2 regions of the Streptomyces sp. NPDC000151 genome follow, and region 1 is predicted to be linked to the other one. Evidence: riboswitches for the same ligand, from Rfam matches in the RefSeq annotation. Region 1 holds a riboswitch; the other holds the start of a gene.
What was found. A riboswitch is a leader RNA that binds a small molecule or an ion and turns the genes downstream of it on or off. The one in region 1 is predicted to bind thiamine pyrophosphate.
Positions count from the first base shown of each region.

Region 1 (7,936 bases):
GGCGTTGCGGGCCAGCGCGAGCAGCGTGACGGCGTCCTGCGGGCGCACCTCGGGGTTGCGCGCGGTGGCCTCGACGACCAGGTCGTCCAGCTCGGGCGGCAGCCCCGGTACGAGCGCGGACGGCGCCGGCACGTCCTCGTGGAGGTGCTGGTAGAGCACCTGGGCGGGGGTGCCGCCGCTGTGCGGCTTGCTGCCGGTGAGCATCTCGTACAGCGCCACGCCACAGGCGTAGACGTCCGCGCGGGTGTCCGCGCTGCCGTCCTCGATCTGCTCGGGCGCCAGGTACGAGACGGTGCCCAGCACCGTGCCGGTGGTGGCGGTCGTATTGGTGTCGACCGCGCGGACCAGGCCGAAGTCGGCGACCTTGACCCGGCCGTCGTCCCCGATCAGTACGTTCTCCGGCTTCATGTCGCGGTGCACCATGCCCGCCCGGTGCGCCGAGCCCAGCGCCGCCAGGATCGGCTCCAGGATGTCCAGCGCGGCGCGCGGCTGCAGGGCGCCGCGCTCGCGCAGCACGTCCCGGAGGGTGCAGCCCGCGACGTACTCCATGGCGAGGTACACGTACGTGCCGTCGGCGCCCTGGTCGAACACGCCGACCACGTTCGGGTGCGACAGCCGGGCCACCGACTTCGCCTCCCGGATGAAGCGCTCGACGAAGGTGGCGTCCGCTGCCAGTGAGGGGTGCATCACCTTCAGGGCGAGCACACGGTCCAGCCGGGTGTCGACGGCGCGGTAGACCGTCGCCATCCCGCCGGCGGCGATGCGCGCCTGGACGCGGTAGCGGCCGTCGAGCAGCTGTCCGACCAGGGGGTCCTGAAGGGTGGTATCCACGGCAGACGAGTCTACGAGCAGCTGTCCACCGCCCTCATGCCCTCTGCACCGTACGGGCCGGACTGCAGCCGAACGGTGACCGACGGGGCGGTACAAGGCGCCGGTGGCGGACCTTCCGGCGCCCCTGGCGGAGATGCCTCAGAAGGCGGGCCGCTCCGGGTCCAGCTCGGCCATTCCGGCCGCGGGCGAGGACGCCTCGGCGAAGTGGCGGCGCGGGATGCGGCCCGCCCGGTACGCCAGCCGGCCCGCCTCGACCGCGTGCCGCATGGCGTGCGCCATCAGCACCGGCTCCTGCGCCCTGGTGACGGCCGAGGCCAGCATCACGGCGGCACAGCCCAGCTCCATGGCCAGCGCGGCGTCCGAGGCCGTGCCCGCCCCGGCGTCCAGGACGACCGGCACCCCGGCCCGCTCGGTGATCAGCTGGAAGTTGTGCGGGTTGCGGATGCCGAGTCCGGAGCCGATGGGGGAGCCCAGCGGCATGATCGCCGCACAGCCCACGTCCTCCAGCTTCCGCGCGAGCACCGGGTCGTCGTTGGTGTACGGCAGGACCGTGAACCCGTCGTCGACCAGCGTCTCGGCCGCGTCCAGCAGCTCCACCGGGTCCGGCAGCAGGGTCCGCTCGTCGGCGACGACCTCCAGCTTCACCCAGTCCGTGCCGAGCGCCTCACGGGCCAGCCGGGCCGTGAGCACGGCCTCACCGGCCGTGTAGCAGCCCGCGGTGTTCGGCAGCGTACGGATGCCGTGCCTGTTCAGTACGGAGAGCACCGAGCCCTGCACGGTCGGGTCCAGCCGCCGCATCGCCACGGTGGTCAGCTCCGTACCGGAGGCCAGCAGCGCGCGCTCCATGATGTCCAGGCTCGGCGCGCCGCCGGTCCCCATGATCAGCCGGGACCGGAAGGCCGTACCGGCGATGACCAGCGGATCGGCTTCGGGTGCCGCGCCGGGCGCCGCCTCCGGGGCGGCGGTCTCCTCGATGGTGTACGTATCGGCCATCTGTACGGATCAGCCTCCCTGGACTGCGGTGAGAACTTCGACGCGGTCCCCGTTGCCGAGCGGGGTCGCCGCCCACTGGCTGCGCGGAACGACCTCTTCGTTGACGGCGGCGGCGACCCCGCTGGAAGCGGTGGTCAGCGTGGCCACCAGCCGGTCGAGCGGCAGGCCGCCGGGGATCTCGCGCGGCTCGCCGTTCACGGAGACGGTCACCGGGGCGGCTGCCGGGACGGCTGTCGGAGTGGCTGTCGGGGCGGCGGGGACGGCCCCGGACGCGGGGCCGGGTGCCTTCGAGGCGGTCATGCGGTCTGCTCCTGGAGTGCGGCGCGCTGCGGCGCCGGGGCGGGGGGAGGGGTGGCCGCGGGCCCGAAGCGCAGCGGCGTGAAGGGCCGCGCCTCCTCGGGCAGCGCGCCGGTGGTCAGCGCGTGGGCCATGACGTCGCCGGTGACCGGGGTGAGCAGCACACCGTTGCGGAAGTGGCCGGTGGCCATCAAGAGGCCGGGCAGTGCGCTGGGCCCGAGAAGCGGTGCGTTGTCCGGCGTCCCCGGGCGCAGCCCGGCGATCGTCTCGGTCAGCGGCAGCTCGGTGATGCCCGGCACCAGCTCGTGCGCGTCGCGCAGCAGCTCGTAGACGCCGCCCGCGGTCACCGTGGTGTCCCAGCCCAGCTCCTCACTGGTGGCGCCGACGACCATGTCCCCGTTCTCGCGCGGCACCAGGTAGAGCGGGCCGCCGCGCACCACGGCACGCACGGTGCGGGACAGGAAGGGGCCGTACGCGGCAGGGATCCGCAGCCGCAGCACCTGGCCCTTGACCGGCCGGACCGGCGGCCGTACGTGCTCGGGCACCCCGGCCAGCCGCCCGCTGAAGCTGCCCGCCGCCAGCACGACCTGCCCGGCCGGCAGCGCCGTGCCGTCCGCCAGCTCGACGCCGGTGGCCCGGTCCCCGGTGACCGTCAGCCGCCCGGCCCGCTCCCGTACGAACGCCACCCCGGCCCGCTCACAGGCCGTCAGCAGGGCCGTGGCGAGCCGCCTCGGGTCGATCTGGTGGTCACCGTCCACCCGGAGCCCGCCGCGCACGCCCGGCGCGAGCATCGGTTCGAGCTTCCGGCACTCGCGGCCGGTCAGCCACTCCGAGTCCAGCCCGCAGCGGCGCTGCAGCGCGTGCAGCTCCCGCAGATGGGCGCGGTCGTCGGCGTCCAGGGCCACGGCGAGCGTGCCGCACCGCCGGTGTCCCAGGTCCTGGCCGCTCGCCTCGGCCAGCTCGGCGGCGAACGCCGGATAGCGCGCCGCGGAGTCGAGATTCAGCCCCAGGAGCGTTTCCTCGCCGTAGTGCAGCTCGGTGACGGCGGCCAGCATGCCGGCCGCGACCCGCGCGGCGCCGCCGCCCGGCTCCGGGTCCACGACTGTGGTGCGCAGGCCCCGCTGGGCCGCCCGCCAGGCCGTCACAAGTCCCATCAGGCCGCCCCCGACGATCACCACGTCGGGCCGCCCGGCAGCTGTCTCCGCCGGTATACGTGCAGGTGGATGCATGAGCTTCCAGCCCCTCCCTTCGCCGGCATGACCCGGATCAGGTTCGTACGGTCGGAGGCCGCCGCAGCCTCCCTCTCAGCCCGGTGCGTCCGGGCTCCCGCGAGTACAAGTGCCGTCAGAGTAGTACGCGTGGCCGACGCACGGTAAGGGTGCTCTGCGGGGCCGGAGGGTGACCCTGTGTCAGAGATCTCGTCGCGCGGTGCTGAGTCCGGCCAGGGGGCGCGTCCTAGAGTGATCGAGTGAGCCAGCAGAGCGAGTACTCGCGGACCCCCGACCGCTCCCGCCGCGTCGTCATCGCCGGCGCGGGGATGGCGGGCGTGCAGACCGCCGTTGCCCTGCGCGAACAGGGCTGGCGCGGCACGATCACCCTGCTCGGCGCCGAACCGCACCCGCCCTACGACCGGCCGCCGCTCTCCAAGGCAGTGCTGCTCGGCAAGGCGGACGGCTCGGCCTTCGACGTCGACTTCGCCTCCCTCGGGATCGAGCTGGTGCTCGGCAGGAGTGTCACCGGACTCGCCGCCGACGCCCACGAAGTGCTGACCGACGCGGGGCCGGTGCCCTATGACCGGCTGGTCATCGCCACAGGCGCGGAGGCGATGGCCCTCCCGGGCAGCGAGGGCGTACCGGGTGTGCACGTGCTGCGCACCCTGGACGACGCCCAGCGGCTGCGCCCGGTACTGGCCGCGCAGCGGCGCATCGTGGTGGTCGGCGCGGGCTGGATCGGCGCGGAGTTCGCCACCGCGGCCCGCGAGACCGGCTGCGAGGTCACCGTCGTGGAGGCCGCCGACCGCCCGCTGGCCGGCGCGCTGCCCGAAGAGGTCGCCGCCCACATGGCCCGCTGGTACGCGGACGCGGGCGCCACGCTGCGTACGGGTACCCGCGTCGCCGCCGTGCAGGAGGGCGCCGTCCTGCTCGCCGACGGCACGTCGCTGCCCGCGGACGCCGTGGTGATCGGCATCGGCTCGCGCTGCGCCACGGACTGGCTGGCCGGCTCCGGTGTCGAGCTGGGTGAGGACCGCTCCGTGCGGGCCGACGAGCGGCTGCGCACCTCGGTGCCCGATGTGTACGCGGTCGGCGACTGCGCCTCCTTCCCGTCCGCGCGCTACGGCCGCCGGCTCCTGGTGCACCACTGGGACAACGCCCTTCAGGGGCCGCGCACGGTCGCCTCGAACATCGCCCGGTGCGAGGTGGAGGGCACGGTGTACGACCCGGTGCCCTATTTCTGGTCGGAGCAGTTCGGTCGGTTCGTGCAGTGCGCCGGGTACCACCAGGTCGCCGACGAGCTGATCTGGCGCGGCGACCCGGCGAGCGCGGCCTGGACGGCGCTGTGGCTGCGGGACGGCGCGCTGGTGGCGCTGCTGGCCGTGGGGCGGCCGCGCGACCTGGCGCAGGGGCGCAAGCTCATCGAGCGGGGCGCGCTGGTGGACCGGGCGGCCGCGGCGGACGCCTCGGTACCGCTGAAATCGGCTGCGGCGCAGGTGCATTAGCGGCGGCGCGGCCGCCGGCTGTGGCCGGTGGTGTGCACCGATGGCGATGCCCGGCTACCGACTGTCAGTGGGGGATGGCACGCTTGGGGGTGTGACCGAGATTGACGCAAAGATCGATGGACTGGTTTCCGCCTGGCTCACCCTCCCCGACATCGCCGAGGAATTCGGTGTCGAGGTGACACGAGTCCGGCAGCTGGTCAAAGAGGGCCAGCTGATCGCGGTGCGCCGCGGTGAGAACAGGGCCCTCCATGTGCCGGCCGAGTTCATCAAGGAAGGCAAGGTCGTCAAGGGCCTGGTGGGGACGCTCACGCTCCTCAGGGACGACGGCTTCACCGACGAAGAGATGCTGGAGTGGCTGTTCACCGCGGATGAGACCCTGCCGGGGACGCCCGCGCAGGCGCTGCGCGAGAATCGCGGCACGGAGGTGAAGCGCCGGGCACAGGCGCTCGCCGTCTGACACACCCGCCACCACCGCCGCAACCGAAGGGCGTACGGACCGGCCGGCCCGGTCCGTACGCCCCGTCTGGGGGGAAGACCCGATGAGCACCGCACGACAGGCCCTGTCCGACGCCCGCCTCTACCTGTGCACGGGAGCCCGCAAGGAGCAGGGCGACCTGCCGCGGTTCCTGGACGCGGTGCTCTCCTCGGGCGTGGACATCGTGCAGCTGCGCGACAAGGGCATGGAGGCCGGCGAGGAGCTGGCCCACCTGGAGGTCTTCGCGGACGCCTGCCGGCGGCACGGCAAGCTCCTCGCGGTCAACGACCGGGCGGACGTGGCGCACGCCATCGGCTCCGACGTGCTCCATCTCGGACAGGGCGACCTGCCGGTCCCCGCGGCGCGCGCCATCCTCGGCGAGGACGTCCTGATAGGCCGGTCCACGCACGCCGAGGCGGAGGTGGACGCCGCCCTCGCCGAGCCGGGCGTGGACTATTTCTGCACCGGCCCCTGCTGGCCCACGCCCACCAAGCCCGGGCGGCACGCCCCGGGCCTGGACCTCGTGCGGTACGCCGCGGCACAGCGCCCCGACCGTCCCTGGTTCGCGATCGGCGGGATCGACGCGGGCAATCTGGACGAGGTGCTGGCGGCGGGCGCCCGCCGGGTCGTGGTGGTGCGCGCGCTCACTGAGGCCGCGGACCCGGCCGCGGCGGCGGCCGAGCTGGCGAAGCGGATCCGCGCGTACGAAGCGTGACGCCGGGCGCACGGAGCGCCATGGCGCCCCGGGCCGATGAGCAGCGGTCTGACGTGAAGTGTCCGACTGGTGAACAGGAACCCGGCAAACCGGTCCATAGTGCCGCACGTGGTTGGGGGCCTGCCTGGCCGGTGGTTAACCTGCCGGTATGGCCCTAGGTACAGCTTCCACCAGGACTGACCGCGCACGTACGGTGCGTGAACTGCTCGCCTCCGGCAAGCGGTCCTATTCGTTCGAGTTCGCCGCCCCGAAGACCGAGAAGGGCGAGCGGACCCTGTGGAACGCCATCCGCCGGATCGAGGCCGTCGCCCCGACCTTCGTGTCGGTGACCTACGGCGCCGGCGGCACCTCCCGTGAGGGCACCGTCCGGGCGACCGAGCGGATCGCCACGGACACCACGCTCACCCCGGTCGCGCACCTGACCGCGGTCAACCACTCCATCGCGGACCTGCGCAACATCATCGGCCAGTACGCCGACGCCGGCATCCGCAACATGCTGGCGCTGCGCGGCGACCCGCCCGGCGACCCGCTGGGCGAGTGGGTGCGCCACCCCGAGGGCATCGCGTACGCCGCCGATCTGGTCCGGCTGATCAAGGAGTCCGGCGACTTCTGCGTGGGCGTCGCGGCCTTCCCCGAGATGCACCCGCGCTCCACCGACTGGGACACCGACATCCGGCACTTCGTGGACAAGTGCCGTGCGGGCGCCGACTTCGCGATCACCCAGATGTTCTTCTACGCGGAGGACTATCTGCGCCTTCGTGACCGGGTGGCCGCCGCCGGTTGCGAAACGCCGATCATCCCGGAGATCATGCCGGTCACGAACGTCCGGCAGATCGAGCGGTTCGCGCAGCTCAGCAACGCGGCCTTCCCGCCCGAACTGGCGGAACGGATCCTGGCCGTCAAGGACGATCCCGCGGCGGTACGCTCCATTGGTATCGAGTACGCCACGGAGCTGTGTGCACGCTTGACCGCCGAGGGCATTCCGGGGTTGCACTTCATTACCCTGAACCACTCCACGGCGACGCTGGAAATCTACGAGAATCTGGGTCTGCACCAGCAGACCTGACCACGGTGGCCCACAGCGGCGGAAACAGGGGCGTACATGGGCTGGACGATCCTCTACCTCGCGTTCGGCATCGTGGCGCTCTGGCTGCTGGGCGAGGTGCTGCTGCAGTACAAGGCCCGGCTGCGCTGGCGGCTGCTGGCGTTCTTCGGCTTCCTCGGCGTCGTCATCGGCGTGGTCCTGCCGTCCATCGTGGTCATCGCGGTCGGCGCGATCACCTTCGCGGTGGGCCAGACCTACGTCACGCTGTCCTTCCGGCGCGGCTTCACGATGGGCTGGGCGCTCGAGGCCGGCCGGCCCCGGGTGAGCCGCAGGGGGCGGCGCTCGGGCGGCCGGGCCGCCGCGGAACCGACCCCGGAGGCCGCCGGCCCCGCGGCCGGCCCCTTCCCGGACGACGACGAGTACGGCCCGCAGGAGGCCGGTGACGGCCACGGCCAGGGCGCCGACGGCCGTCAGGACGCCGACGAGTACGGCGCGCAGACCGGGTACGCCGGTCCCGCCGGCTACTCGCCCGACGCCGTCGCGGCCTCGTACACGGACGCCTACGACGCCCGCCCGGACGCCTACGCCGACCCGTACGGCGCGGACGCCACGCAGGTCGCCCCGGTCTACGCCCCGCAGCCGCTGCCCGACGAGACCGGCCAGTACGGCATCTACAGCACCGATGCCCGGGCCGGACAGGACCCGCAGGACCCCTACGGCGGCTACTACGAGCCCGCCGCAGCCCACGACGGCTACGCCGCCGACCCCTACGGCGGTTACGGCGACGGGCACGGCGGCGGCCCGGCCGGATACACCGATCCGTACGCGGGCCAGGACCCGTACGGCGCGCCGTACGACCCCTAC
Region 1 is NZ_JBEPFC010000218.1:907-8,842, reverse strand. Features, by position in the region: partial or broken gene ABT381_RS33820 (protein kinase domain-containing protein) at 1-831, opposite strand, end outside; gene ABT381_RS33815 (thiazole synthase) at 970-1,824, opposite strand; gene thiS (sulfur carrier protein ThiS) at 1,834-2,124, opposite strand; gene thiO (glycine oxidase ThiO) at 2,121-3,350, opposite strand; TPP riboswitch at 3,348-3,461, opposite strand; gene ABT381_RS33800 (NAD(P)/FAD-dependent oxidoreductase) at 3,659-4,837, shown strand; gene ABT381_RS33795 (Rv2175c family DNA-binding protein) at 4,929-5,294, shown strand; gene thiE (thiamine phosphate synthase) at 5,377-6,027, shown strand; gene metF (methylenetetrahydrofolate reductase [NAD(P)H]) at 6,176-7,093, shown strand; gene ABT381_RS33780 (hypothetical protein) at 7,130-7,936, shown strand, end outside.

Region 2 (20,243 bases), on a different contig from region 1:
CGGTAGGGGAGCCTGCCGAATGGCGGGGACGAACGGTGTCTTTCGGCCGATGCCGGGTCCGGAGGGGCACTCGTAGCTTTCATGGTCGAGCGGCGCACCCGCCGTTCCGGCGGTGCTCGTCCGCCGGGCGTGCGTGCCGGCGCCGGCCGTCCCCAGGAAGGGAGAACATTTCTCATGCTCTCGGTATCCACCGCTGCCGCGGCCACCGGTTCCTACGTCACCTCCATCGCGGACACGACGGAGGAGATACGGGCCGCGCAGCGGCTGCGCCACCGGGTCTTCGGCGGGGAGCTGGGGGCCCGGCTGCGCACCCCGCTGGCCGGCCACGACGTCGACGGCTTCGACGCGTCGGCGGACCACCTGATCGTGACGGACACCGCCAGCGGCGAGGTGGTCGGCACCTACCGCCTGCTGCCCCCGGGGCGCAGCGAACGCTCGTACTCGGAGGGCGAGTTCGACCTGCGGGCGCTGCACGAGCTGCGCGGGCGGATGGTGGAGGCCGGGCGCTCGTGCGTGCACCCGGACCACCGGACCGGCGCGGTGATCAACCTGATGTGGGCGGCGCTCGCCCGGTACGTCCTGCTCTCCGGCCACCGCTACCTCGCGGGCTGCGCCTCCGTACCGCTGGCCGACGGCGGCCAGGCGGCCTGCCACGCCTGGCTGTTGGGGACGGCGAAGCATGCCTCCCCGGCCGATCTGCGGGTCCACCCGCACCGCGCGTGGACACCGCCGGGCGTGATCGAGAACGAGCCGAGTTACGCGCTGCTGCCGCCGCTGCTCCGCGGCTACCTCCGGGTCGGCGCCTGGATGTGCGGGGCACCGGCCCACGACCCGGAGTCCGACGTCGCGGACTTCTTTGTGCTGCTGGACATGGAGCGGATCGACGACCGCTACCGGCGCTTCTTCCTGGGGGAGTAGGGATAACCCTGGTACGTACCGGTGCCGGGCTCCTCCGGCCGACGGAACGGGACCCCTGACGAAGGTCAGGGGCCGCCTCGGACCTTCGGGCACTGCGGCGCGGCTCACCCGGCTCCTACCGTCGGTCGGGAACGGTGCGGGGACTTCGAGTACCCGTTCCCACGCCGTGGACACCCAGCGAACGGAGACCCCACACCCATGACCACGACGCCATCGACCGCGACGCCTTCGACCGTGACGTCATCGACCGCGACGCCGTCGACCGTGCAGGAAACCCGCTCCTACGTCACCTCCCTCGCGGACTCCACCGAGCAGATACGCGCCGCCCAGCGGCTCCGCCACAAGGTGTTCGGCGAGGAGCTGGGCGCCACCCTCGACCCGTCGCTGGCGGGCCACGACACGGACAGCTTCGACGGCCTCGCCGACCACCTGATCGTCACCGAGACGGTGACCGGCGAAGTGGTCGGCACCTACCGGCTGCTGCCGCCGGGACGCAGCGAACGCTCGTACTCGGAGGGCGAGTTCGACCTGAGCGCACTGGCCGGCATCCGGTCCCGGACGATCGAGGCGGGCCGCTCCTGCGTCCACCCCGACCACCGCTCCGGCGCGGTGATCAACCTGATGTGGGCCGCGCTCGCCCGGTACGTCCTGCTCTTCGGCCACCGCTACCTCGCGGGCTGCGCCTCGGTGCCGCTGGGCGACGGGGGCCGGGCGGCGGCGAACGCCTGGTCCCTGTGCGCCGACAAGCACGCCCCGCCCGCCGGCATGGCCGTCCGCCCGCACCGCCCCTGGCAGCCCGCCGGGCGGTCGGCGGACGCCGAGCCCGGATACGCCGGGCTGCCCCCGCTGTTCCGGGGATATCTGCGGCTGGGCGCCTGGGTGTGCGGGCCGCCCGCGCACGACCCGGAGTTCGGCGTCGCCGACTTCTTCGTCGTACTGGACATGGAGCAGCTCAACGACCGCTATTACCGCTATTTCCTCGGAGAGTCACGATGAGCCCCTGGGGCGTCACGTCACCCTGCACGCCCGGCTGCGCCGTACACGCCGTGCCGCACCTCTCCGGCGGAGAGCGGGCCGGGCGGTACGCGGCTCTGGCCTGCGCCTTGGGGCGCGGCATGGCGGCCGGGCCGCGCCTCGCCGACCCGCGGGTGATGCGGGTCAGGGCGCGCGCGGTGCTCCGCGCCCTCGGGCTGCGGCTGGAGAGCAGTACGCCGTCGCTGAGCGTGCCGCGCGGACCCGGCGGCCCGGGGACGCTCATCGTGGCGGACCACATCTCCTGGCTCGACGTCATCGCCCTGCTGGCGGTGGAGCCGTCGATGCCGCTGGCCAAGCGGGAGGTGGGCCAGTGGCCGGTCTTCGGGGAGCTGGCGCGCAAGGCGGGGGCGCAGTTCATCGACCGGGACGGGCTGCGCACGCTGCCGGGGGACGTGGCACAGCTCGCGGCCACGTTGCGCGGCGGCCGTTCGATGCTGGTGTTCCCGCAGGGCACGACCTGGTGCACAGAGTCGGGCGGCGGCTTCCGGCGGGCGACGTTCCAGGCCGCGATCGACGCGGGGGCGCCGGTCCGGCCGGTGACGATCACGTACCTGCAGCACGGCAGGCCCAGTACGGTGGCCGCGTTCCTCGGGGACGAGGACTTCGCGACCTCGCTGCACAGAGTGATCGGCGCGAGAGACCTCACGGTACGGGTCACCGCCCACCCGGAGCTGGACCCCGGGCGACGGGACCGGCGGGCGCTGGCCGCCGAGGCGCACGCGGCGATCTGCGGCACCCGGCCGCCGGTCCATGTCTGAGCTGTTCGACCAGTTCGCGGAGCTGGTCAGGACGCAGCTGGACTCGCCCTGGCTCTGGCTGATCGTGCTGCTGGTGGCCGGCCTGGACGCGCTGCTGCCGTTCATGCCGAGCGAGACGACGGTGGTGACGGTGGCCGTGCTGACCGGCGCCGACCTCCAACAGCTCGCGCTGCTGGCCCTGGTGGCGGCGCTGGGCGCGCTGGGCGGCGACTGCCTCGGCCACGCCATCGGCCGCTGGGCGGGACCGCGGGCCATCGACCGGCTGCTGCGCGGCGAGAAGGGCCGGCGACGGTACGCGTGGGCGCGGGCCATGGTCGGGCGGCACGCCACGACGCTGGTGGTGGCGGGCCGCTTCCTGCCGGGCGGTCGGGTGGCGTCCGCGCTGTCCACCGGCAGCCTGCGGTTCCCGCTGCGCCGCTTCGTCCTGCTGGACGCGGCCGGCGCCGCGCTGTGGGCCGTCACCAGCACCGCCATCGGGTACGTCGGCGGCGCGGCCTTCACCGAGGAACCGGTCAGCGGACTGCTGCTGGCCTTCGCCCTGGCGCTGGTGATCGTGACCGTACTGGAGACCGCGCGCCGGCTGACGGCCCGTCGGGGGCGGGGCACGGTGGCTCAGGAGGCCCGGCCCCACGCCTCCGCGTAAGCGCGCGCCGCCGTACGGGGGTCGGCGGCCGCGCAGATGCCCGAGACGACCGCGCCGCCCGCCGCGCCCGCGGCCCGCAGCGGCGCCATGTCCGCCACTGTCACCCCGCCGATCGCCACCGCCGGGAGCGGCGTGGGCGGCGCCAGCCGGGCGAAGCCCTCGATGCCCAGCTCCGGCGGCGCGTCCGCCTTGGTGCGGGTCGCGTGCAGCGCGCCGATGCCGACGTAGTCGACCCGGGCCCGTTCCCCGGCCGCGGCCCGCAGCTCGTCCTCCGTGGCGGCGCTCAGCCCGATCACCGCTTCCGGCCCGGTCAGCGCGCGGACGGCGGCCACCGGCAGATCGGACTGGCCGACGTGCACCCCGGTCACCCGCGCGCCGGCCGCGCGCGCCGCCAAGTACACGTCCACCCGGTCGTTGACGAACAGTGCGACCCGCTCCGGCAGTACCGCGGCGATGCGCAGCACCGTGCCGAGGAAGTCCCGGGCGGCACCGTCCTTCTCCCGTACCTGGACCGCGGTCACCCCGCCGGCCACGGCCTCGGCGACCGTGCCCGCCACGTCCCGGCCGCACGCGGCGGCCTGCGCCGCGTCGGTGACCAGGTACACGGAGAGGTCCGGCGGCGCGGGCAGATCCTCGTTCCCGCTCACGCCCACGAGACCGCCGCCCGCTTGGTGAGCGTGTCCTCGTCGAGGCCGTACAGCGCGTCCAGGAAGGCGGCGGCGAAGGTGCCGGGACCGTTGCTGCGCTCGGCCGCGACCTCGGCGGCCACGGTGTAGACCGTCACGGCGGCGACCGCGGCGACGAGCCGGTCACCGGACGGGGCCGGGGACGTCGAAGCGGGCGGGGCGAAGGCCGCCAGCACCGCGCCGAGCGCGCACCCGCCGCCGGTCACCCGGGTCAGCAGCGGGTCCCCGTTGGCGACCCGTACCGTCCGCTCGCCGTCGGTGAGCAGGTCGACCGGTCCGGAGACCGCGACCACGGCGCCCGTGGCGCGGGCCAGCGTGCCCGCGGCTTCGGCCGCCGACTCGACCTCGTCGGTGGCGTCCACCCCGCGCCCGCCGCCCCCGGTACCGGACAGCGCGATGATCTCCGAGGCGTTGCCGCGTACGACGGCCGGGCCCTGCGCGGCCAGCCGGTGCGCCAGCGCGGTCCGTACCGGCAGCGAGCCGATCGCCACCGGGTCCAGCACCCATGGTGTTCCCGCGGCGGCCGCGGACGCCACCGCCTCGGTCATGGCCGCGCGCTGCTCGGCGTGCGGCGTACCCACGTTGACCAGCAGCCCGGAAGCCGCCCCGGCGAACGGGCCGGCCTCCTCGGGGATGTCCACCATGGCCGGGGCGGCGCCCAGCGCGAGCAGCACGTTCGCGGTGAAGTTGGCAACGACCTGGTTGGTGAGGCACTGCACCAGTGGTGTTTCATGGCGTACGCGGATGAGCGCTTGCCGGGCAGTGGCAAGCAGGTCGTCGGCGGCGGCCGGACGCGTCATAGGGGCATTCCTTCTGTGACATCCCTTCGCTGGTGCGAGCCAGATCAGGTTCGACGGGTGTGATCTCAGCCCTTGAGAGGGGGCACCCCGTGTCTCGTGTGCCCCTCATGCTACTCGCACCCCGTTCCCGATCCGGAACCCCGACCTCCGCTGGAATCCCCATGACCATCGAGCGTCCCGTGTTCGACGGGCGTATGCCCGCCGGCGCCGGCGACCTGTCCGTCGAACGGCACGGCATCGGCCCGGTGCCCGAGAACAACCGCTACGGCCGCCCCGGCCGCCTGTTCACCGTCTGGTTCGCGCCCAACCTGACCATGACCGGGGTGTTCACCGGCACCGTGGGCATCGGCCTCGGGCTCGACTTCTGGACCGCGTTCGCCGCGATGGCGCTCGGCACGCTGCTCGGCGCGGCGCCCTCCGCCTACCTCGGTACGTGGGGCAGCCTCACCGGCACGGGGCAGCTGCCGCTGGCCCGGCTCGCCTTCGGCCGCGGCGTCGTGCTGCCCGGCGTCCTGCAGTGGCTGTCCTCCATCGCCTGGGACGCGCTGATCGGCCTCTTCGGCGGCGACGCGCTGGCCCGCCTGGCCGGCTGGCCCTTCTGGCTGGGCGCGCTGACCGTGCTGCTTCTCCAGGGCGTCGTCGGCGTCCTCGGATACGAGGCCATTCACCGCCTCCAGACCGTGATGACCTTCGTGCTCGGCGCGGCCTTCCTCGCGCTCAGCGTCAAGCTGCTCGACGGCGTCCCGCTGCCGTCGGCATCCACCGCGCACGGCGCCGACCGGGCCGGCGCCTTCCTGCTGACCACCGCGGTCGCGCTGAGCCTGGCGATCTCCTGGGCCCCGTACGCCTCGGACTTCAGCCGGTACCTGCCGCGCTCCGCGTCCCGGCAGCGGATGTTCTGGTACACGCTCCTCGGCATGGCCGCCGCGTACCTCTGGGTGCAGACGCTCGGCCTGTGGGCGGCGGGCCTGTTCACCGACCAGACGGCGGCGGGCGTGCAGAAGCTGCTCGGCGGCGGGGCGCTGGGCGCCTTCGGGCTGCTGGCCATCGCCGCCTCGGCGGTGTGCAGCAACGCCATGAACGACTACAGCGGTTCGCTGGCGCTCCAGACGGCCGGGGTCCGCATCCCGCGCCCGCTCGCCGCGGCCGTTGCCGCCGTGCTCGGCTTCCTGCTCGTGCTGTGGATGCACGCCGCCGACACCACGGCCCGCTTCCAGAACGTGCTGCTCTTCGTCGGCTACTGGATCCCCGGCTTCATCGGCGTCGTCGCGATCGACTGGCTCGCCCGAAGGAGGGCGCGCGGCGGCGCTCCGGTCGACGTGCACGCGGAGTTCGACCGGCCGCAGCCCTGGTGGCCGGCGGCCCTCGCCTTCGTCGCGGCCTTCGCCGTCGCCGTGCCGTTCATGGACACGTCCCTGTACGTCGGCCCGGTCGCGGAGGCGCTGCACGGCGGCGACCTGGCGTACTTCGTGGCCTTCGTGGTCTCGGTCGCCGTGTACGCCCCGCTGCGGCTGCGCCGCGTCCGCGGTGACCGACCGCGGTAACGGAAGCCCGGGCACAACAAAACCCCGGTCGCATTGGCGGCCGGGGTGGGTCTCCGCGTATATTGGGAGTTTCCATGCCTCGATAGAAACCTGGGCATGGCGAAGCTTTATGGAGTCATCTTAACCAGGCGGGAGCCGAATTGTCAATCCAGGTGCCGGGCGAAGAGTCGGACGTGCGGCCGGGCCGGTCCGCCGACGAGGAGACAGCCCACGCGGAAACGCGCCGCGAGCAGGAATTCATCGACATGCTCTACGAGCGCCTCGGCGAGCTGCGCGCCGGGGCGGGTGCCGCGGTGGAGGGCGCCCTGGCGGCGGCCGACACCGGCACGCTGCAGGCGCGGCTGGAGCGGGACGTGACCGTGGCCGAACAGGCCGGGCTGCTCGCCGCCTTCGACTCCGGTGAGAACGGCCTGTGCTTCGGCCGGCTCTCCTTCCGCGACGGCGCCGACCACCACATCGGGCGCATCGGCATCCGGCGCGACGACGCCGAGCGCACGCCCCTGGTCATCGACTGGCGCGCCGATGTCGCCCGCCCCTTCTACCTCGCCACCGGCCACACCCCGATGGGGCTGCGCCGCAGGCGCCACATCTCCACCGAGGGCCGGCGGGTCACCGCCCTGCACGACGAGATCATGGACCTCGCCGACACGGTGCGCACCGGCCACGAAGGTACCGACGCGGACACCGTGCTGCTCGCCGCGCTGGACGCGGCGCGCACCGGCCGGATGCACGACATCGTGCAGACCATCCAGGCCGAGCAGGACCGCATCATCCGCGCCCCGCACCGCGGCGTCATGGTCGTCGAGGGCGGCCCCGGCACCGGCAAGACCGTCGTCGCCCTGCACCGCGCCGCGTACCTGCTGTACGCGCACCGCGAGCTGCTCGCCCGCCGCGCGGTACTGATCGTCGGCCCCAACCCGGCGTTCCTCGGCTACATCGGAGAGGTGCTGCCCGCGCTCGGCGAGACCGGCGTGCTGCTCGCCTCGCCCGGCGAGCTCTTCCCGGGCGTCCACGCCACCGGCACGGACACGCCCGAGGCCGCCGCGGTCAAGGGCGACGCCGCGATGGCCGATGCCCTGGCCGCGTACGTACGGGACCGGCAGACCCTGCCCGATCCCGTCACCGTCATCCCGCACGAGGACGGCGACCTGCTGCTGGACGCGGACATCGTCCTGGAGGCCCGGCACCAGGCGCGCGAGACGAAGCTGCCGCACAACCTCGCCCGCCCGCACTTCGCCTTCCGCATCATCGACTCGCTGACCGCCCAGCTCGCCGACCGGCTCGGCGCCGACCCGTACGGTGGCCCCAACTTCCTCGGCCCCGACGACATCGCGCAGCTCGGCAAGGCCATCGCGGCCAGCGGCGAAGTGCACCGCGCGATCGGCGAACTGTGGCCCGTCCTCACCCCGCAGGAACTGGTCGCCGACTTCCTCGCCGACCCGGCGCATCTCCCCGAGGCCGACGCCGCCGCGATCCGTCGCGAGGGCGGCGAGTGGACCGCCGCCGACATCCCGCTGCTGGACGAGGCCGCCGAACTGCTCGGCGAGGACGACTCCGCGGCCCAGGCCGCCGCCGAGGCCGAGCGCCAGGAGCGCATCGCGTACGCGCAGGGCGTGCTGGACCTCTCGTACGGCTCCCGCACCCAGGAGTTCGAGGACAAGGACGACGAGGACTCGGAGGTGCTGGCCGCGCACGACCTGGTCGACGCCGAACGCCTCGCCGACCGGCACGAGGAGGCCGACCACCGCACCGCCGCCGAACGCGCCGCCGCCGACCGCACCTGGGCCTTCGGCCACATCATCGTCGACGAGGCGCAGGAGCTGTCCGCGATGATGTGGCGGCTGCTGATGCGCCGCTGCCCGACCCGCTCGATGACGCTGGTCGGCGACCCGGCGCAGACCGCCGAACCCGGCAGCTGCGGGACGTGGGAGTCGATCCTCGCGCCGTACGTCGGCGACCGCTGGGAGCACGTACGCCTCGGCGTCAACTACCGCACCCCCGCCGAGATCATGGCGGTCGCGGCGGCGGTGATCCGGGCCGCGTACGCCGGGACTCCGACGGCCGAGGCGTTCGAGCCGCCGCGCTCGGTCCGCTCCACCGGCGTACCGCCCTGGTCCCACCGCACCGACGACCTGCCGCGCGCGGTCGCCGAAGCGGTCGCCCGGGAGGCCGACGCCGAGGGCCGCCTCGCGGTCATCGCCCAGCGGCACCACCACGAAGCCCTGCTGGCCGCGCTCCCCGCCGCGTCCGCCGGTCCGACCCCCGACCTGACCAGCCCGGTCGTCCTTCTGGACCCGCGGCAGGCCAAGGGCCTGGAGTTCGACACGGTACTCGTGACGGAACCGGCCGAGTTCGGCGTGAGCGACCTCTATGTCGCCCTCACCCGGGCCACGCAGCGCATGGGCGTGCTGCACACCGAGGCGCTCCCGGCGGGCTTGGAGGCGCTGGAAGCGCGGTAGGCACGGGACGGGCGGTGAGACCGGCGGTCGACGGCCGGCGGCCGGTACGTCCCGGCCGTCGACAGCCGAACCCTCATCCCCCTACCCTGTGTTCGTCATTCCGACCATCGACCGGAATGACGAACACTGGCGACGGCGGCGGAGGGTGGGTGAACGGCATGGGGCGACTGGTCCCAGCGGTGACCCGGGCACTGGACATACTCGAACTGTTCCTGGAGGCGGACGGCCCGCAGTCGGCCCCCGACGTGGTGCGCAAGCTCCAGCTGCCGCGCACCACCGTGCACGAACTGCTCACCACCCTGGCGGCCCGCTCCTACCTGGTCCCCGTCCCCGACCAGCCGGGCCGCTACCGCCTCGGCGTCCGCGCGTACCAGCTCGGCAGCCGGTACGCCGAACAGCTCGACCTGGCGGCCGAGGGGCAGCGGGTGGCCCGCGAGGTGGCCGCCACCTGCGACGAGACGGTGCACGTCGCGATCCTGGAGGACACCGACGTCATCTACATCGCCAAGGTCGACTCCACGCACGCCGTCCGCATGGTCTCGGCGGCCGGCCGCCGGCTGCCGGCGCACTGCACGGCCGTCGGCAAGATGCTGCTCGCCGCGCTCCCCGATGCGGAGCTGGCCGCCCGCATCGAGGGCCGCGAACTGGTCGCCCTGACCCCCGGCAGCATTACTGCGCCGGACGCGCTGCGTACCGAACTCGCCGCCATCCGGGAGCGCGGCACCGCCACCGAGCACCGAGAGTCCAACCCGGACGTCTCCTGCGTCGCGGCCCCGGTCCGCGACAGCGCCGGCCGCGTCGTCGCCGCCCTCTCCGTCTCGGCCCCCATGATCCGCTGGACGGCCGACCGGGAGTCCGAGCTCGCCGAGCTGGCACTGAAGGGCGCGAACGACCTGTCGGTCAGCCTCGGCTACCGGCCGCGCCCCCGCTGACCCGCGTGCCCGTCGAGCCGCGCCCCATCAGCCGTCGGCGGTCAGCGAGTCGAGGATGTGGTCGACGGTCTGCTCCGTGAGGCCGGGGTGCAGGAAGGCGATGCGTACGACGGTCTCGCCCTCCCACACGGTCGGCGTGACGAAGGCCGTGCCGGCGGCGAGCAGCCGCTTGGACCAGGCGTAGTAGTCGCGCGGCTGCCAGCCGGTGCGGCGGAGCAGGACGACGGACAGCTCGGGCTCGCGGAGGAGTTCGAGGCCGTCGGTGCGCTCGGCGAGCCGGGCGGTGTACTGGGCGAGCCGGACGCCGCGGGCGACCGCGTCCCGGTACGCGTCCGTGCCGTGCACGGCGAGCGAGAACCACAGGGGCAGGCCGCGCGGGCGCCGCGTGAGGTGGTACGCGTAGTCGCTCGGGTTCCACTCCAGGTCGTCGGCGCCCGCGCCGTCCCCGTGGATCGCGTCGAGGTACGCGGCGTCCTGGGTGTGGACGGCCTTGGCCAGGCGCGGGTCCCGGTAGAGCAGCGCGCCGCAGTCGAAGGGCGCGAACATCCACTTGTGCGGGTCGACGACGAGCGAGTCGGCGTGCTCGATACCGGCCATCCGGGCGCGCAGTTCGGGGACGAAGAGGCCGCCGCCCCCGTACGCCGCGTCCACGTGGAACCACAGGTCGCGGGCGCGCGCCTGCGCGGCGACGCCCGCGAGGTCGTCGAGTATCCCGGCGTTGGTGGTGCCCGCGGTGGCGACGACGGCGACGACAGGCGCGCCGCCGTCGTGCTCGGCGGCCGCCAGGGCGATGCGGACGGCCTCGCCGGTGAGCCGGTGGTCCTCGGTCGGTACGACGAGGGCGTCGATGCCGAGGATGCGCAGGGTGTTGCCGACGGAGGAGTGCACCTGGTCGCTGACGGCGACGCGTACGGGCGCGTGTCCGGTGAGCCCGAGCCGGCGCCGGCCGGTGTCGCGGGCGACGACGAGTGCGGAGAGGTTGCCGGCCGAGCCGCCGCTGACGAAGCAGCCGCCGGCGCTCTCGGGAAGCCCGGCGAGATCCGCGAAGAGGCGCAGCACCTGGTTCTCGGCGGCGATGGCGCCGGCGGCCTCCAGCCAGGACACGCCGTGCAGGGACGCCCCGGAGACGACCATGTCGAAGAGGGCCGCCGCCTTGGTGGGCGCGCCGGGGATGAAGGCGAGGAAGGCGGGGTGGTCGCAGGATATGACGGCCGGCTCGATGTCCTCGGCGTACGTACGCAGGACCTCGGCGGCCGGCCGCGGGCCCGCGCCGATCGCCCCCTTGAGGGCGACGCCGAGTTCGGCGTGGTCGCCGGGGCGGCCGAGCGGCGGCTCGGGCAGGGCGATGCGGTGGCGGAGGTGGTCCATGACCTGACGGGTGAGGTCCTCGTCGTGGGTGTGCATGGGCTCCTACCTCCTGAGCGGGCGTCGGCATCGCCGTAAGGATTCTCTGATTGGATCCAATCGGATCCAATTCGGAGGGTATGGCGCCGCCCGAGCAAGGTCAAGCCGCTCCCGGCCCCTCAGCCCTGGCCCTCGAAGTGGTCGAGCAGAGTCAGGAACTGCCGGTAGGAGTCCTGCAGATGCTCCCGCATGCGGCGCTCCGCCGCCGCCCCGTCCCCGGCGAGCACGGCCAGCGCGATCGCCTCGTGCTCGTCACGGAAGACGCAGCCCAGCTCCGCCTCGGCGCCGTACACCACATGCCAGTCCGAGCGCAGCCACAGCGCATTGCCGCCCGCGAACATCTCCGAGCGGGCCCTGGCCACCGCCTCGTGCAGCACCTCGTTGCCGCCGGCGGCCGCGACGGCGAGGTGGAAGCGGCTGTCCACGCGGTGGTACGCGCCGATGTCGGGCAGCTCGCCGACCTCCGCGTCCAGCAGCTTCACCAGGTCCCGGCGGGCGCCGGTGGAGCCGCGCTCGGCGGCGAGCCGGGCCGCGAGCGGCTCGATGGCCTGCCGGTACTCCATGTAGTCGCGCAGCGTGGCCCGGATCTCGGCGGCCACCGCGCCCTGCGCTCCGGTGCCGGCGGTGCCCACGGGGGCGGCCTCGGCCACCCGGGTCCCGCCGCTGCGGCCGAGCGTGGTGACGACCAGGCCCTCCTCGGCGAGCAGCCGCAGGGCCTGGCGCACCGTGTTGCGGCCCGCACCGAACGCCGCGGCCAGCTCCCGCTCGCTGGGCAGCCGGTCGCCGGGCTCGAAGCCGCCGAGCGCGATGCGTTTGCGCAGCGCCTCGGCGACGAGGTCCCGCGAGGCGGACCGCCGCGCCCCGTCCCGTTCCGCGTCCGTGCCGTTCACCTGCGACCCCCGGTCGATTAAAGGGCTTTTCTCGGACCCTATTGACAGCCTTCCGGAGCGACCATACCGTCCCGTGCATCTTATTCGGGTCCGCACGGACCCATTCGGAAGGAGCACGGGAGCATGACTGCAGCCGCATCCGCCGAGAACGCCGAAGGTGCCGAGGACTCCGCACCACCACCGGGCGACGCCCCACCCCGCCGCGCCAACCCCTGGAAGGTCGCCGGCGCCTCGCTGATCGGTACCAGCGTGGAATGGTACGACTTCGGTATCTACGCGACCGCGTCCGCGCTGGTCTTCCCCGATCTCTTCTTCCCCGAGGCCGGCCCGGCGCTCGGCACCCTGCTCTCGTTCACCACGCTCTTCGTCGGCTCGCTCGGCCGCCCGCTCGGCGCGATCATCTTCGGGCACATCGGCGACCGGTACGGCCGCAAGAAGGCACTGATCTGGTCGATGCTGCTCATGGGGCTCGCCACCGTCGCCGTCGGCCTGCTGCCCGGCTACGCCACGCTCGGCGTCGCGGCGCCGCTCCTCCTCGTCCTGATACGGATGACGCAGTCGCTCGCCGTCGGCGGCGAATGGGGCGGCGCGGTGCTCTTCGCCGTCGAACACGCCCCGCCCCGCCGCCGCGCCTTCTTCGGCTCCTTCCCCCAAGTCGGCGACGGCGTCGGCTACTTCCTCTCCACCGGCGTCTTCTCGCTGGTCGCCCTCCTCGGGCACGACGCCCTGGTGGACTGGGCCTGGCGCGTCCCCTTCCTGCTCTCCGCCGTCCTCGTCCTGCTCGGCCTCGTCATCCGCTCCTCGATCGAGGAGTCACCCGAATTCGAAGCGGCGCGCGCGGCGGGGGAGAGCGAGGCGAAGCAGGCGGCGCCGGTCGTCGGCGTGGTGCGCGACGCCTGGCGCACCTGGCTGCTGGCCACCGGCGCCTTCCTGATCACGGTCGGCGGCTACTACGTGATCGTCACGTTCATGTCGACGTACGCGGTCGGGCAGCTCGGCTTCTCCGAGTCCGAGGCCGCGGGCGCCGGCACGGCGGCCTCCGTCGTCGTCATCGTCTGCACGCCGCTGGCCGCGCTCGCCGCCGACCGCTTCGGAATGCGCAGGCTGACCCTGGCGGGCATCCTGCTGCACCTCGTCGTCGCCTTCCCAATGTTCTGGCTCGCCGACACCCGTACGCTGGGCGGCCTGTGGGCGGCGATGTGCCTGCCGATGCTCGCCAGCACGATCGCGTACGCGTCGATCGGCACGCTGCTGTCGGGCTGGTTCGCGCCCCGCGTCCGCTACACCGGCCTCTCGATGAGCTTCCAGCTCGCGGGCCTGCTCGGCAGCGCGGCCCCGTCCGCGGCGACGTGGCTCTTCGCGTCAACAGGCAACTCCTGGACCCCGGTCGCCCTCGCCTTCGCCGCGATGGCCGCGCTCAGCGCGACGTGTCTCCTCCTGCACCGCGCTCCGCGCAGTACGTGAGAAACACCCCCCGCTGCCGCAAGCACCCCCAAGATGATCAGTGCGGCAGCCGCCAGCGTCCCGAGCTCCGCCCACCAGGGCCCTGAGTCGTCACCCCACTCGTCGGTCTGCCCTACTTCAGGCCGTGCGTCCGGGACACCAGGGACTCGGCGAGGCGGCGGGAGATCAGGCGGCGGAGGGTGAAGACGAGCGGGGCGCGGCTGCCCACCGCGTACAGGGGCTTGGGGCTGGGCGCCTCGACGGCCTTGAGGACCGTCGCCGCCACGGTCGCGGCGCTGATGCCCGTCGCCTCGTTGCGGTCGAGATGGGTCGAGACCGTACGGAAGGCGTCGGTGTACGGGGAGCCGTCGGCGAGGTAGCGGGTGCGGCGCTCGCTGATGCCGGTGTTGATGGAGCCCGGCTCGACGGTGGTCAACCAGACGCCGTACGGGGAGAGTTCGCGGCGGGCGGCGGTCGCGAACGCCTTGACGGCCGCCTTCGAGGCCACGTACGAGGAGCGGAAGGCCAGCGGGAAGCTGGCCAGCATGGAGCCGACCATGACGACCCGGCCGCTGCGCCGCTCCCGCATCCCCGGCAGCAGCAGTTGGGTCAGCCGCACCGCACCGAAGACATTGAGCTGAAAGAGCCGCTCCAGCGCGTCCATCGGCAGCTCTTCGAGGGCGGCGAGCTGGCTCTCGCCCGCGTTGTTGACCAGTACGTCGACCGGTCCCGCCGCCGCCGCGCACGCCTCGATGCTCGCCGGGTCGGTGAGGTCGAGCGCGAGATAGGCCGCGCCGGGCAGCCGCTCGGCCTCGGAGATCTTCTCGGGCGCGCGGCTGGTGGCGATCACGTGGTAACCGCGGTCCAGCAGGGCCCGGCAGACGGCCCGGCCGATGCCGGAGGAGGCACCGGTGACCAGCGCCGTACGCCGAGCCGTGTCACGTACCGCACCGCGTGTGTCACGTGCCGCGTCGCCCGTCACGCCAGGTCCTTCGCCAGCGCCCGGCCCGCCGCGCGGCCGGAGAAGATGCAGCCGCCGAGGAACGTGCCCTCCAGCGCGTTGTAGCCGTGCACCCCGCCGCCGCCGAAGCCGGCCACCTCGCCCGCCGCGTACAGCCCCTCGAAGGGCGTGCCGTCAGGGCGTACGACCTGCGCGTCCAGCGTGGTTTCCAGGCCGCCGAGCGTCTTACGGGTGAGCAGGTTCAGCCGTACGGCGATCAGCGGGCCGTGCGCCGGGTCCAGCAGCCGGTGCGGCTTGGCCACCCGCACGATCTTGTCCGCCAAGTAGGCACGCGCGTTGCGCACCGCCATCAGCTGCATGTCCTTGGAGTACGCCGAGCCCACCTCGCTGTCGCGGGCCACGACCTCCCGCCGCACCTGGTCGTAGTCCAGCTCGGGGCCGCTGCCCAGCGCGTTCATCCCGCTCACCAGGTCGCGCAGGTTGTCGCGGACGACGAAGTCCGCGCCGTGCTGCATGAACGCGGCCACCGGGCCGGTCGGACCCTTCTTCGTCCGGCCGAGCGTCATCTTGAGGTCCTTGCCGGTGAAGTCCGGGTTCTGCTCGGACCCCGAGAGCGCGAACTCCTTCTCGATGATCGACTGCGTGAGGATGAACCAGCTGTGATCGTGGCCGCCGGCCCGGATGTGCCGGAGCGTGCCGAGCGTGTCGAAGCCGGGGAAGTACGGGGGCGGCAGCCGCCGGCCCGTGGCGTCCAGCCAGAGCGAGGACGGGCCGGGGATGATCCGGATGGCGTGGTCCGGCCAGATCGGGTCCCAGTTCCGGATGCCCTCGACGTAGTGCCACATGCGGTCGCGGTTGACGATGCTGCCGCCCGCGCTCTCGGTGATCTCCAGCATCCGCCCGTCGACGTGCGCGGGCACCCCGCTGATCATCCGCTCCGGCGCCGGGCCGAGCCGGTCCACCGGCCAGTTCTTGCGCACCAGGTCCGGGTTGCCGCCGATGCCGCCCGAGGTGACGACCACGGCCTGCGCCCGCAGCTCGAACGAACCGGCCGCCGTACGCGAGGACTTCACACCCCGCGCCGCGTCCGATGGCTCCAGCACCGTGCCCCGGACGCCGACCGCCGCACCGTTCTCCACGATCAGCTCGTCCACCTGGTGCCGGTGCTTGAACGTCACCAGCCCGCGGTGCTCGGCCGCCAGCACCGGGTCGCGGAAGACGCGTACGACCTCCGGCCCCGTGCCCCACGTCAGATGGAAGCGCGGCACCGAATTGCCGTGCCCGGAGGCGAGTCCGGAACCCCGCTCGGCCCAGCCGACGTTCGGCATCAGCCGCAGCCCCAGCTCGTGCAGGTAGGCGCGCTTCTCCCCGGCGGCGAACTGGACGTACGCCTGCGCCCACTGGCGCGGCCAGTGGTCCTCCCGCTCCCGGTCAAAACCGGCCGAGCCCAACCAGTCCTTCAGCGCCAGCTCGTAGGAGTCCTTGATGCCCATCCGGCGCTGCTCGGGGCTGTTCACGAGGAACAGCCCGCCGAGCGACCAGAACGCCTGGCCGCCCAGGTTCGCCGCGCTCTCCTGATCCACGACGAGCACCTTGCGCCCGGCCCTGACCAGCTCGTACGTCGCGACGAGCCCGGCCAGTCCGGCCCCCACGACGATCACATCGGCCTGTTCGCGCTCACTCATTCCGAGCCCCTTCGCTCTGGACGCTCCCGCTCCGGCTGTTACTGCCCCTGCTGGTGTTCCGGGGTGCTGTAGGCGTTGACCACATGCCGGTACAGCTCCTCGCGGCGCCGCCGTACGGCCGCGTCGTCCGGCTCCATCAAGCACTGCACGGTGGTGCCGTCGTGCACGGCGACCAGCGCGTGCCCGAGCCCCGTACGGTCGGTGACCACCCGCCCGCCGCGGGCCAGCGCGGCCTCGACGATCGGCAGCAGGGTGTCGTGGATGGCCTGCTCGCGCGCGGCCATCACCCGGCGCAGAGAAGGATTGCGCAGCGCGTGCGCGGTGAACTCCGCCGTCACGCGATACCACGCGTCATCGATCGGTACGGCGTCCAGCACGGCCCGCAGCGCCTCGTCCGCCGACACCGACTCCAGGGTGCCGAGCCGGTCCAGGGCGTCCCGCAGATCGGCCACCATCGTCGCCGACCGCTGCTCCCACATGGCGAGGAACAGCTCGTCGAGCGAGGTGAAGTTCGAGTAGAAGGCGCCCCGGGTGTACCCGGCCCGCTCACACACCTGGTCCACGGTGGACCGGCCGAAGCCCTCTTCGGCGAAGACCTCCAGCGCGGCGTCGAGCAGCCGCTGCCGGGTCTGCGCCCGCCGCCGGGTGACACGTCGCGGCCGGGCTGCCGCCTCCGCCGATGTCATGACCGGTCCCGCCTTCCGCCGTACGCCGTTCGATACGCGAATGTATGGGATGCATTCGTGTATCGACAAGGGTATGGACAAGGCGACGAGAAACAGCGTGGCGCCGGGCCCGCGGTGATCAGCGGTGGCCGTGGCCTTCCCGCTGCCGGTCCGCCAGTGGGACCGCGGACTGCGGCTGGAGCGCCAGGTCGCGTCGATACCAGGTGCCTTGCTTACCGCCGAGGTCGGCCGGGCCGGCTGGGCCGACCGGGACGAACCCGGCTTTGATCAGCACCTTCCGGGAAGCGGCATTCTCGTGGGCGGCGGCCGCCCGCAGCGTGTGCAGCCCGTGCCGCGCTGCCGCCAGCCGGCACAGCTCCTGGACGGTCGCGGTCGCCACGCCGCAGCCGGCGACGTGCTGCGCGACCCGGTAACCGAGGTCGGCAGTGCGCTCTTCGATGTCGACCAAGTTGAACCTGCCCAGTACCGCACCGTCCTCGGCGACGAGCACGTAGAAGGCACAGATGCCGGCCTCCTGCTCGGCCAGCAGGGCGTTGTACCGGTCGGCGAACCGGTCGAAGAAGTCGTCGCCGCGGTCGGGGACCGAGGCAGCGAAGTAGGCGCGGTTGGCCAACTCGAAGGCCAGGACCGCCGGGGCATGACGAGCATGCAGCCGCTTCAGCTCGGGCATTGCCCGACTCTACCCAGAGCGTCGGTCGGTCGATACGCCGTTCGACCGCTTCTCCCTCGACGGCTTCTCGCGGAGGGCGTCGACGACCGCGCGCTCCAGGACCGCCGACTTGTTGATCAGTGTGCCCTTCTTGCCCATGGAGGTGTCCCTGATGAGGTAGCTCCGTTCGCCCAGGTACTCCAGGGTGGTCGAGTCGAAGATCCAGGTGGTGCGCTCACCGGTGCGGGTGTTGTCGCGCGCCACGCCGATCCCGTGCCGGCCGGCCGCGTCCACCGCGTCGGGGTCCTTGATCACGCCGGGGATCTTCGCCGCGGCCTTGTAGAGGGCGGCCGCGGTCCTCGGCGGCATCACTGTCTCCCGCAGCAGCTCACCGATGGCGTCGAAGGTGTCCTGGTCCTGGTCCCGGTCCTTGGCCGGGGTGTCGCGCGTGTCCTGGTCCCGGGTGATCTCGGTGTGGAGCCGCCGGAGCAGGACGTCGGGGTCGGTGGGCAGCGAGGCCAGCCACGCGTAAGTCGGCCGGTCGAGGCCCGCCGGGTAGCCGACGGCGGGCTCGCCGTCCGGGACGCCGACCTCGATCGGGAAGTACCTGCCGTCCTGGTGGATCAGGCCGACGTCGATCACCGGTCCCGCCTGCTGCGACATCCAGACCTCACGCTCGCGGGGCTCGGTCAGCTTCACCGGGTCACCGAATGCGAAGTCCCCCTCGGTCTGCAGTGACTTGACGTACACGAACTGGTCACCGGTGACCTTCTGTTCGCCGCTCTTCGCGGCGACCGAGGCGATCCGGTCGAGCAGCACGGCCGCGCCACGCGGAGCCGTGGCATGGGAACCCTTGCCCGCGGCGGACGGTGCCGGAGCGCTGTCCTGGCCGGTCACGGCGAGCGTGGTCAGCAGCACCCCGCCCAAAGCCAGTCCGGCGGCGGGCAGCAGAACGGCGGGGCGCAGGAGACGGGGGCGGGGGCGTGCGGTGGCGCGGTCGCCGTCCTGGTCGATCAGACGCATCAGGGTGTCCTTGTGGTGGAGGTGACGGCCCGGGGGGAGGTCCCGTTCGGCCGGGGCCGGCAGCAGCCGGGCCAGTTCCTCGCGTGCGTCCCGCTCGGGGCCGGAGGTACGGTCGTTCATCGGGCTTCCTCCTGGATGGGCAGGGCCACGAACGCGGCCCTGCTCTCTACCTCTCCGCGGCCGGGACGGGGTTCCCTTCCGGACCGGACCGCTTCTCCGGGGCGTGCTTCCCGCGCGGACCCGCCCGGCGTCCGGCCGAGTTCCTCGTCGGTGAGCCGGCGCAGCCGGGTACGGGCGCGGGACAGCCGCGACCGCACGGTGCCCACCGGGATGCCCAGGGCCTCGGCGGCCTCGGCATAGTCCAGCCCGGACCAGACGCAGAGGGCCAGCACCTCGCGTTCCTGGCGGCGGAGTCCGCCCAGTGCCTGCCGGACCGCGGCGAGCCGCCGTGCGTCGTCGACGCGTCCGACCGTGGCATCCGCGATGTCCGCCACCAGTTCCGGTGCGGGGCGGCGGGCCAGGAAGGCCAGGCGCCGCCCGATACCGCGGTTGGCGTTGCGTGCCTTGTTCGTGGCGATCCCGAGCAACCACGGCCGCAGCGAGTCGCCCTCCGGCTCGACGGCGTGACGAGTACGCCACGCCGCCAGGAACGTTTCGGACAACACCTCCTCGGCCGTCGACCAGTCGCCCGACAGCCGGTAGGCGTGGTTGTAGACCTCCCGCACGTATTCCTCGTAGAGCGCGGCGAACGCCTCGTGGTCGCCCGCCCTGATTCGTGCGCGCATGCGCTCCGGATCTCCCTGTTCATCACATCTCACACCACCTACCTCTCCGGCCGGCCCGAGGAGTTCCCGTGACGCGCACCACACCGCGGGGCCGACCGCGGACCTGCTGATGCGCGCCCTGGGGCCGTTGATGCGGTACGACGGTCAGGCGCCCGGCGGCACGTAGGACGGTCGCCCGCGCCCGGCGGTGGCGCGGTAGCCCGCAATCCCGGCGAGGGCCGCGAGCGCGGCACCGGCAGCGGTCCACAGCCAGCGGGCCGACCACCAGCCCGAGGACCAGCCGCCGTCCGGTTCGGGCTGCGCGGCCGACCCCTGGACCAGGGGTGCGGCGAGCGAGCCGTCCACGTCCTGGGCGCTGCCCGCGTCCGTGGTGGTGGCGGTCACCGCCGCCTCGACCGGCAGGCCGGCGTCGGCGGACGCGGTGTGCAGGGTGGTGAGGCGGACGTAGTACGCGCCGGGGAGCGGGTCGTTCGACCAGGGCTCGGTGTCGGCGCGGACCGTCCGCAGCGCGCAGGAGAGCTTGACCGTCGTGGCGTCGGCGGCGGCCGTCCTGGTCTGCGTGCCGTACCGGCACGCCTGCCGGCGGCGCAGCCCGTCGTACACGTCCAGCTGCCAGGTCGAGTCGCCGTGCCGCGCGTCGGCGTCGGGCAGTTCGACGGTCGCGTCCACCGTGGCGCCCTGGCCCGCGTCGGCCGGGAACTGCCAGTAGAGGTAGTCACCGGTGGATGCCTGGGCGGTGGCCTGCTGGCCCGGCCGGATGACCGTGGCGGTACGGAAGGAGGTACCGGCCTCGGTGGGCGCGGGGGCGTCCTCGGGGTCGGCGGTCTCGGAGGCGGACGCGGAGGGGGTCGGGGCCGGGTCATCGGCGGGTGAGGCGAGTGAGACGGGAGAGGCGGATGAGGCGGGCGCGGCCATCGCGGGCCCGGCAAGGGCGAGCTGGGC
Region 2 is NZ_JBEPFC010000029.1:5,267-25,509, forward strand. Features, by position in the region: gene ABT381_RS11840 (GNAT family N-acetyltransferase) at 175-918, shown strand; gene ABT381_RS11845 (GNAT family N-acetyltransferase) at 1,117-1,914, shown strand; gene ABT381_RS11850 (lysophospholipid acyltransferase family protein) at 1,911-2,711, shown strand; gene ABT381_RS11855 (DedA family protein) at 2,704-3,354, shown strand; gene thiE (thiamine phosphate synthase) at 3,324-4,001, opposite strand; gene thiM (hydroxyethylthiazole kinase) at 3,998-4,840, opposite strand; TPP riboswitch at 4,845-4,940, opposite strand; gene ABT381_RS11870 (purine-cytosine permease family protein) at 5,002-6,384, shown strand; gene ABT381_RS11875 (HelD family protein) at 6,558-8,843, shown strand; gene ABT381_RS11880 (IclR family transcriptional regulator) at 9,002-9,775, shown strand; gene ABT381_RS11885 (pyridoxal phosphate-dependent decarboxylase family protein) at 9,803-11,179, opposite strand; gene ABT381_RS11890 (FadR/GntR family transcriptional regulator) at 11,299-12,069, opposite strand; gene ABT381_RS11895 (MFS transporter) at 12,193-13,533, shown strand; gene ABT381_RS11900 (SDR family oxidoreductase) at 13,646-14,494, opposite strand; gene ABT381_RS11905 (FAD-binding dehydrogenase) at 14,491-16,158, opposite strand; gene ABT381_RS11910 (TetR/AcrR family transcriptional regulator) at 16,197-16,844, opposite strand; gene ABT381_RS11915 (GNAT family N-acetyltransferase) at 16,963-17,514, opposite strand; gene ABT381_RS11920 (CU044_5270 family protein) at 17,524-18,636, opposite strand; gene ABT381_RS11925 (RNA polymerase sigma factor) at 18,633-19,301, opposite strand; gene ABT381_RS11930 (hypothetical protein) at 19,446-20,243, opposite strand, start outside.
Region 2: it holds a riboswitch for thiamine pyrophosphate, as region 1 does, so the genes downstream of both, thiM (hydroxyethylthiazole kinase) here and thiO (glycine oxidase ThiO) in region 1, are expected to answer to the same signal.